DNA from 3 places in the Mesorhizobium sp. B4-1-1 genome. Region 3 is predicted to be linked to each of the others. Evidence: predicted binding sites of a transcription regulator. Region 3 holds the regulator's gene; each other region holds the start of a gene.
What was found. The regulator LexA, encoded in region 3, represses DNA repair genes until DNA is damaged. The targets are predictions, from matches to a motif close to TGTTCNNNNTGTGTTCNG.

Region 1 (3,278 bases), on a different contig from region 3:
AATCGTGGAGAGCGCCGCGAGGCACAGGAATTTCACGCGTGCCGGCGAAGAGCAGTTCATCACCGCTTCCGCCGTCAGCCAGCGCGTGAAGAGCCTGGAGGATCAGCTTCGCTTCAAGATCTTCGAGCGCGGCGGCAATGCCGTGTCGCTGACGCCGGAGGGTGAGACCTACGTGGCGCGCGTCCGCGAGGCGCTGGAGCGGATCGTGGCGGCCAGCATGGAGGCTACGGGCCAATCGCAGGCGCATGTGCTGCGGATCTGCGTGCTGCCGACCTTTGCCGCGCGCTGGCTGTTCCCGCGACTCTCGGCCTTCCAGCGGCAATATCCCGACATCGAGATGCGCGTGGCGACTTCCTACGCCACGCATGAATTCTCGACCTCGGAATACGATCTCGAGATCCGATATGGCGACGGCAACTTCCCCGGCCTCACCTCGGAACTGCTGTTCAAGGAGGACCTGACACCGGTCTGCAGCCGCAAGCTCTTCCACGATGTGCTAGGCGACAAGCCGCTGTCGAAGGTGACGCCGGAAGACCTGCGCTATTTCACACTGCTGCATTCCGACACCTGCACGCAGAGCTGGCAGTCATGGCTGGGCTTTGCCGGCGCGAGCTTCGTGCTTGGCGAAACCATGAGCGTCTATTTCGATAGCTGCATGATGTCCTACGAGGCGGCCAATGCCGGCATGGGCTTTGCCGTCGCCAACCGCGCCTACATGGCAAGCGACATCCGCGCCGAACGGCTGGTGGCCCCCTTCGCGGTCCACCACCCCAACACGGCGGGCTGGTATTTCGTCAACCCCACCAAGGCGCTCGGCGCCCGCAAGGTGCAGTTGTTCAAGCAGTGGATCATGGCCGAAGCGGCGCTGACGCAGCGCCAGCTGGACGTAGAGATCGCCGGCGGACAACTAGGGCGCGCGGCGGTGGCTTGAAGGCCGGATGCCGGCTATCAGCGTTCGCACACCTCTTCCTCGATAGCTCTGGCCGCCAATATCCGGCCGTCGGCAGCGTCTTGGCCGCCAAACTTTTCACGATTGCCTCCGATGAGGTCGCGCGCAGCAAGACACGACACCCAGATACCCGCGAAGGCGGACCTCGGCGGAATTTCAGGATTTTCCGGTGATTTCTTCGGAGCTGTATAGCCGGCTACCGCGATCGCACCATGACGCAAAGCGGAGACTCAGCTATCTTATGTTGTGCGGCGGGCCTGATTTTCCCGCTTGGCCGGCGCTATCAGCTTCCTCCCAAGCAGCGCCGGCCTTCTTCGTTTCAGACTGACGACAATTCAGCCCGCCCTGCCCTATTGCTTCGGCGCTGTACCCTGCTGGTCGCCACCGGTGGTCGATTTCGGCACCGGGTTCTTGTCGACCTGAGGGTTCTGGTTGACTTCAGCGCCCGGCGCCTTGGTGGGTTGCACGCTGTTGTCACAGGCGACGAGCACGAGCCCTGCCGCAAGAGCCAGCAGCACAGGAAGCTTCTTCATGACGAGCTCCTCTCGTTTGCTCCTTGATCTCAAGGGCAACGAAGCGGTGGCGGTTTGGTTGCGTGGCGCGGTTTGGCTGGCTGGAGGGGAACCAACCGTTGGCCACCCGGTTGAGACCCGATCGAACCGCATAAGGAGATAGCCATGATCCGCCTGATGTTAACAGGCCTGTTTGCCTACACCGCCTACCGCGTCGCCATCAGGATTATCGACGAGGTGCCCGGCAACGTCGCGCCACTGGACATGCCGGGCGACGAGCGGCGCAATTTGCGGCGCCAGTCGGCGGCGATGGGGGTCGAGCCGAAGCGGTAGTTCAGCCAATCTCCCCTTGGGAGATCGTCTGTCGCGTCGGCTTTCGCCAATCGCCAGCGCCGTACCCGTTGCGAACAAAGCGGAAACGATGCTTGATGGGCGATGAACATCGCCGCTCGTGATTCGTCCTTCGAGGCGCCCGCCTATCTTGGCCGGCTGAACGACGAGCAGCGGCTGGCGGTGATGCATGGCGACGGCAAGGTGGCCGCGCCGCTGCTGGTGATCGCCGGCGCCGGCTCCGGCAAGACCAACACGCTGGCGCATCGCGTCGCCCATCTCATCGTCAAGGGCGCCGATCCGCGCCGCATTCTGCTGATGACCTTCTCCCGTCGCGCCGCTGCCGAGATGGCCAAGCGCGTTGAGCGCATCGCCGGCGAGGTGCTGGGACGCGACGCCGCCATCATCACCGACGCGCTCGCCTGGGCCGGCACTTTCCACGGCATCGGCGCGCGACTGCTGCGCGATTATGCCGAGCAGATCGGCCTCGATCCGGCCTTCACCATCCACGACCGCGAAGATTCCGCCGACCTGATGAACCTTGCCCGGCACGAGCTGGGATTCTCGAAAACCGAAAGCCGCTTTCCCACCAAAGGCACCTGCCTGCAGATCTATTCGCGGGCGGTGAATGCGCAGGCGCCGCTGGGTGAAGTACTGGGCTCCGCCTTCCCGTGGTGCGCTGCGTGGGCGGACCAGCTCAAGGAGCTGTTCGCGGCCTATGTCGAGGCCAAGCAGGCGCAGAACGTGCTCGATTACGACGACCTGCTGCTCTACTGGGCGCAGATGGCGGCGGAGCCGGAGATCGCCGCGCATCTTTCCAGCCGCTTCGACCATGTACTTGTCGACGAATACCAGGACACCAACCGGCTGCAGGCCTCGATCCTTCTGGCGCTGAAACCGGACGGCGCGGGCTTGACCGTCGTTGGCGACGACGCGCAGTCGATCTATTCCTTCCGCGCCGCGGAAGTGCGCAACATCCTCGACTTTCCAAGACAGTTCGCGCAAGAAGCAGCGGTCGTCATGCTGGAGCGCAATTACCGCTCGACCGAGACGATCCTGGCCGCGGCCAACAAGGTGATCGGCGAGGCCAGCGAGCGCTTCACCAAGAATCTCTGGACCGAGCGGCGGTCATCGCACAAGCCGCAGCTGGTCAGCGTGCGCGACGAGGCCGAGCAGGCCAATTATGTCTGCCAGGCGATCCTGGCAGAGCGCGAGGCCGGCACGGCGCTGAAGGCGCAGGCGGTGCTGTTCCGCACCTCGAGCCATAGCGGGCCGCTGGAGGTCGAGCTCACACGCCGCAACATCCCTTTCGTCAAGTTTGGCGGCCTGAAATTCCTGGATGCCGCGCATGTCAAGGACATGCTGGCGATGCTGCGCTTCGCCGAAAACCCGCGCGACCGCGTCGCCGGTTTTCGGGTGCTGCAGCTCATGTCAGGGATCGGCCCATCCGCCGCCTCGCAGATCGTGGACGCCATGGCGACGTCGCT
Region 2 (3,278 bases), on a different contig from region 3:
GGGTCGATGACCACGGAGGTGCGGCCGGAGGCCAGCGCATGCACCACGTCGCCGAAGCCCGGCTTGTCCTTGCCGTCATTCTTCAGCGCCCAGAGCAAAGTCACCAGGCCGGCCGGCGCCGGCTTGATCAGCGCCGGCACGAAGACATGGTAGGCGCCGAAGCGCACGCCGAGGCGGCGAAGTGCCGCGCGGCCTTCCTGGTCGAGAGACTTCATCTCCTCCGCGATGTCGCGGCGATTGATCAGGCCGAAATGCTCGACCAGCTGGAAGGCGATGCCGCGCGCGATGCCGGTGAGCTGGTCGGCATTCTTCAGGTCGACCAGCGGCTTCAAAAACGACTCGATCTGGAAATTGACGAAACGCTCGGCGCGCGCGGCGACCTTGTCGCGGGCAGGCCCGGTCAACTGCTCGTCGGCAAGCAGGACCAGGCGCGGCTTCAACGCCTCGTCGCCGGCGACCAGCGTGCCGATCGGCGCGCCGATCCAGCGCAGGACGCCGTCCGAGCCCAAAGCCAGGTCGCCATTGGCGCAGGCGGCAAAGCGCTCGGCGCGCGCCTCGAACTCGGCGGCGAGCGCCTTCTGGGCGGCGGTGCGCACCGCCTTGGCGTCCTCGCCGCCGGCGCTCTGGTCGGCGGTGAAGCGGAACCCCTGCAGCTCGCCGACATGATGGCCTTCGACGAGGACGGTTCCGGTAGGGCTGATTTCGGCTTCAGGCATGGTATTTTCTCTAAGGCGCCGCATGAGGACGGAAGTCCTGCGGTCTACGAAGCGTTTCGTCAACCGCTCATGCAGCGCATCCGACAATCTGTCTTCGATTTCGCGCGTCTTTTCCTGCCAGTGTAGCTGATCGGCCAGCCAGCCAGGCCGGTTGGAGACGAAAGTCCAGGTGCGGATCTGCGCGATCCGGTGCGAGAGCGTGTCGATATCGCCGTCCGTCGTGTCGGCGCGCCGCACTTGCTCGGCCATGTAATTCTCATCGACATGGCCATGGCGCGCAAGGTCCATATAGATCGAGGCGACGAGGTCGGCATGCTGGGCCGGCGCGATCTTACGGTAGTCCGGCAGGGCGCAGGCTTCCCACAGCAGCGCCACGCGCTCCTTGCCGGTGGCCAAAGCGCGGATGTCGCCGTCGCGCGACAGATGCTCCAGCGCCTGCGCGTCCACGGCCGGCAGCGCACGGGTCAGCCCTTCGACCGGCGCATTGGCCTCGATCGAGCGCTTCAGCGCATCGAGGCTGGAAAAGTCGAAATCGGCGGTACGCCACTGCAGCACCTTCACCGGGTCGAAGTCGTGTCCCTCGATCTTGGCGACCAGATCCTCGTCGAACGGATCGACCTGGCCGGTGACGCCGAACGTGCCGTCGCGCAGGTGCCGGCCGGCACGGCCGGCGATCTGGCCAAGCTCGGCGGCGGTCAGGTTGCGGTATTGGTAACCGTCGAATTTGCGGTTCTGGGCGAAGGCGACATGGTCGAGGTCGAGGTTCAGTCCCATGCCGATGGCGTCGGTGGCGATGAGATAGTCGACATCGCCGGACTGGAAGATCTCCACCTGCGCGTTGCGGGTGCGCGGCGAGAGCGCGCCGAGGACGACGGCGGCGCCGCCCTGCTGGCGGCGGATCAGCTCGGCGATGGCGTAGACCTCGTCGGCGGAGAAAGCGACGATGGCGGTGCGCCGCGGCAGCCGGGTGAGCTTCTTGGAGCCGGCATAGGCAAGGTGCGACAGCCGCGGCCGCGTCACCACCGACACGCCCTTCAACAGGCGCTGCAGGATGCCGTGCATCGTGGCGGCGCCGAGAAGCAGCGTCTCCTGGCGGCCGCGCAGATGCAGGATGCGGTCGGTGAAGATATGGCCGCGCTCGAGATCGCCGGCGAGCTGCACCTCGTCGATGGCGACGAAGGCGGCGTCGGTTTCGCGCGGCATCGCCTCGACGGTGCAGACCGAATATTTCGCCCCGGCAGGCACGATCTTCTCCTCGCCGGTGATCAGCGCCACCTTGTGGGCGCCGACCTTCTCGCAGACCCGGGCATAGACTTCGCGGGCGAGCAGCCTGAGCGGCAGGCCGATGACGCCGGTCTCATGCGCGACCATGCGCTCGATGGCGAGATGGGTCTTGCCAGTGTTGGTGGGGCCTAGCACGGCAGTCACGTCGCGGCCCGAAAGGATCAGCGGCTGGGAGTGTTTCGGCTGGATGTTCATCGGCTCGGAAATTAGGTTTCTGCCGCTTGTAGTCTGAAGCACGGCGGTGCCGCCGCGTGTGACAGGCGACACATAGGGACTTCGAGCGTGAAGCGAAAGCGGAATGTTCCTTTGGGGACAGGCAGAGCGGGCCGGGGTGGCCAAAATTCGGTCGTTGTTAACGGCTGGAACGAGTCTGGAACGAATCAGCGACGAATCGCTGACTCGTTCTGATTCAGGTTTTGTTCACGGCTATATGTGGGCTTTTTGACGGTGAGTCTCACCACATGCTGAATCGTTGAATTGGCCCGATTCCTGCGTGGCCCCGTCGGACCGAGACTGTCGTTAACTTTTGCCGGGCAACGGTCGCGGTTGACCTGAGCCTTGCCCTCAAAGTTTTGAAATTGTTGATTTTTCTTAATCGATTTTAACGAATTCGGCGACGTTTGCGCCGTCCGCCGTTAACTTTCCGGCCAAAGCCAGAACGAATCGGCGACGAATCAGCGATCCGGTTATTTTCCCGGTTTGTTCACCCCTAGATATGGTGTTATCCACAGCTTACCCACCGAGAATTCACAGCTTGTTGGCGGAGTTGCGCACAAGGGGGGCAGCTGCCGTTAACCTTTGCGTGCCGAATTGAGGCAAGGTGACGCGCCGATCTCGTCGACGGAGCAAAAAGGCGGCTCCGATGTCGGGGCCGCCTCAACGCAAAAAGGGTATCAGGCGAAGTTGGGTATCAGGCGAAGTACTGGCCGCCATTGGCAGTGATGGTCGAGCCGGTGATGAAGCCGGCCTCGTCGGAAGCCAGGAAGACGACGCAGCGCGCGATCTCTTCCGGCTCGCCGAGGCGGCCAACCGGGATCTGCGGGATGATGCGCTCGTTGAGCACCTTTTCGTCGATCGCCTTGACCATTTCGGTCGCAATATAGCCGGGGCAGACGACGTTGACGGTGATGCCCGCGCGAGCGCCTTCTTGGGCAAGAGCCTTACTGAAGCCGATATCGCCGGCCTTGGCGGCCGAGTAGTTGACCTGGCCGGCCTGGCCCTTCTGGCCGTTGATGGAGGAAATGGTGATGACGCGGCCGAACTTGCGGTCGCGCATGC
Region 3 (3,278 bases):
GCCAGTGAAGAAATATGCCGCTGCAATCGCGCTGTTCTCGATCGCCGCCTACCTCGTGATCTCCGGCATCGTGGTGGCGGCCGAGCGGAGTTTCATCATGCTGGCCGTGATGCTCGCCGCCGTGCTCTTCGACCGCGCGGCGCTCACCATGCGCAACCTGGCGATCTCGGCCATCGCCGTCATCCTTGTCTCGCCGCATGAAGTGGTCGGCCCGAGCTTCCAGATGTCCTTCGCCGCCACCGCCGCGCTGGTCGGCGCCTATGCCGGTTTTGCCGACTATCGCGCCGGCAAAACGACCGCGCCGCCGGCAAAGCGTTCGTTTCTCGGCTTCGTGTCGCGAAAAGTGGCGGTTGGAGTGGGCGGCGCCGCTATAACGTCGCTCATCGCGGGCAGCGCGACATTGTTGTTTGCGATCTGGCACTTCCAGCGCGTGTCGCCGCTCAGCCTGCTGGCCAATCTGGCGGTCATGCCGATCGTTTCGTTGATCGTCATGCCGTTTGCTGTGTTGAGCGCGCTGGCCATGCCCTTCGGCTTCGACGGCCCATTCCTTTATGTGATGGGCCAGGGCCTGACGGCGATGATCGCCATCTCGGCGTGGATCTCCGAGCGCTCACCGGTCGATGCCGTCGGGCTGATCTCGATCCAGTCGGTGCTGCTGGCCACGGTCGCGCTGGTCATCGCGACGATGGCCACCACCTGGCTGAGGCTTGCCGCCATACCCTTCGCGCTCGCCGCGCTGCTGGCCATTCCCCATGCCCGCGCCCCGGATGTGCTTGTCTCGGAGGACGCGCATCTGGTGGCGATGCCGATCGGCGGCGGCGAGCTTGCCATCAACCGCACGCGCTCCAACGAGTTCACCACCGACAACTGGAAACGGGCGCTGAAAGCCGAGGAAATCGTACCGCCGGAGACGTTCGCCAAAGACGCCATGGACATCGCCGATCCCGTCCACCTGCCGCCCGGCTCGCCGTTCTATTGCACCGGCGACCTCTGCATCGGCCGGCATCCTTCCGGCGCCATCGTCGCGCTCGCCGAGAATCGCGCCAGCGCCCGGCCTGCTTGCGGTTTCGCCGACCTCATCGTCATCGACGACGCCACGGCCTACAACCCATGCCGCGATCCGCGCGTGCTTGTCGTCACCAAGCGGCAGCTGGCACGCGACGGCAGCGCCGCCATCTTCTTCGATCCGCAATCGGCAACCGCGCGGCCAACTGTTCGCTACGCGGTCGAAGAACCGTACCGGCCCTGGCACGAGCAGCGGAAATACGCGCGTGAGGCGAGGGGGCTGCCGCCCTATCAACGACCGGAAAAGCCGGCGGTCGCGCCGCAGCCTACAGAATAGATGGCACGCAGTTCCGGCGAAGACCGCCGCGCGGTTCTGCTCAGTAACGGCGGATGAGTCCGACGAGCTTACCCTGAACCTTGACCCGGTCCGGTCCGAAGATACGGGTCTCGTACGCCGGGTTGGCGGCCTCGAGCGCGATCGAGGCACCCTTGCGACGAAACCGCTTCAGGGTCGCTTCCTCGTCGTCGACCAGCGCCACCACGATCTCGCCCGGACTTGCCGTATTGGCGTTGCGGATTATGACGGTATCGCCGTCGAAGATACCGGCCTCGATCATCGAGTCGCCCTTGACCTCCAGCGCATAATGCTCGCCGCCCATGATCATGTCCGGCGGCACCGAGATCGAATGCGTCTGGTGCTGGATGGCGTCTATCGGCACGCCGGCGGCGATGCGACCCATCACGGGAATGGATACGGCCGAAACAGCGTCGTCGTCATTGCTGGGTGTCGGCGTGCGCGAGGGCGTGGCCGGCTTGACCTGGCGGCCGAGATTGCCCTGGCCGCCCTGGATGACGCTCGGCGAAAACTTTCTCGCTGCATTCAGGCCGGGCGCGATCGAGTCGGGCAGCCGCAGCACTTCAAGCGCGCGCGCACGGTTCGGCAGCCGGCGAATGAAGCCGCGTTCTTCCAGCGCCGTGATCAGCCGATGGATGCCCGATTTGGAGGCCAGGTCGAGCGCTTCCTTCATCTCGTCGAAAGACGGCGGAATCCCGCTCTCCTTGAGGCGTTCATGGATGAACATCAGCAGTTCATGTTGTTTGCGCGTCAGCATGGCGGCCCCTTGGTTCTGAAACCAGAATCAGAAAAACAAACCCAGAACAAACACTATCTGTTCCAGTTGTGTTCCGCAACCGTTTAAAGTTTAGTGAATTTGTTGAGATTTCGGAAACAATGTTGCATCCAAGCGATACTCGGCCGAGCCAGGTCGGCGGTGTCATTGATTCCGCTCGATTTTGCAGCCCTCCTCAAGCTGCAGCGCGGTCCACCACCGCCACAAAGGCGGGGGCGGGATCGCTTCGGCTTTGCGCGAATGTGCTTCACCGTGAACGAAACGGACCCAAAATGCCAACTTCGGCAATGATTCCGATCCATGGTCTTCGCCGTCTATGGACCAGCTAACATGGCGCAGAAGGTTCTTGCCGTGGCATGGACGGTGGTGAGACAACCGCCCTTGGCCAACCGCGTGAGGCGCCATGCCGAAATGGAGGCGGCAGCATGATGGGGGGAATTCCTGATCTCGCCGAGATCGAGGCGATGGATGCCGCGGATCCGCTGCGCGCCCTGCGCGATCGCTTCGTCCTGCCGGAGGGGGTGATCTACCTCGATGGGAATTCGTTGGGAGCGGCCTCGCACGCCGCATTCGACGAGTTGCGCAAGGCAGCCGCCGAGGAGTGGGCGCATGACCTCATTCGTGCCTGGAACAAGGATGGATGGTTCGACATGCCGGTCGAGCTGGGCGACCGGCTCGGGCGCCTGATCGGCGCGGCGCCGGGCCAGACCGTGGTCTGCGACACCACGTCGATCAACATCTACAAAGTGCTGCACGCGGCGATGGCGATGCGGCCGGACCGAACCGTGATCGTTGCCGAGGGCGACAGTTTTCCGACCGATATCTATATGGCCGAAGGGGTGGCCTCGACCGGAAAGAACGCTGTCCTGCGCCTGGCTGGCGTGGACGCGCCGACCATCGAGGAACTGATCGACGAACGCGTCGCGGTGGTGTTGGTCAACCACGTCAATTACAAGTCCGGCGAGTTGCGCGACATGGCGGCGCTTACGCGCATGGCGCATGACGCCGGTGCGCTGATCGTATGGGATCTCTGCCACAGCGCGGGCGCCATGCCGGTAGAACTTGACAGGGCAAGCGCCGATTTCGCCGTCGGCTGCACCTATAAATATCTCAATGGCGGGCCGGGTTCTCCTGCTTTCATCT

Region 1: a site for LexA is predicted at 1,865-1,882, ahead of FJW10_RS14570 (ATP-dependent helicase). Genes of this name have one in related genera too.
Region 2: a site for LexA is predicted at 2,361-2,378, ahead of FJW10_RS22425 (helicase-related protein). Genes of this name have one in related genera too.

What each region holds. Positions count from the first base shown of each region.
Region 1 is NZ_VFTH01000009.1:37,383-40,660, forward strand. Features, by position in the region: gene FJW10_RS14560 (LysR substrate-binding domain-containing protein) at 1-931, shown strand, start outside; gene FJW10_RS14565 (hypothetical protein) at 1,300-1,482, opposite strand; gene FJW10_RS30440 (hypothetical protein) at 1,627-1,794, shown strand; gene FJW10_RS14570 (ATP-dependent helicase) at 1,897-3,278, shown strand, end outside.
Region 2 is NZ_VFTH01000017.1:113,639-116,916, forward strand. Features, by position in the region: gene FJW10_RS22425 (helicase-related protein) at 1-2,195, opposite strand, end outside; gene phbB (acetoacetyl-CoA reductase) at 2,911-3,278, opposite strand, start outside.
Region 3 is NZ_VFTH01000001.1:53,737-57,014, reverse strand. Features, by position in the region: gene FJW10_RS00275 (ComEC/Rec2 family competence protein) at 1-1,342, shown strand, start outside; gene lexA (transcriptional repressor LexA) at 1,383-2,117, opposite strand; gene kynU (kynureninase) at 2,564-3,278, shown strand, end outside.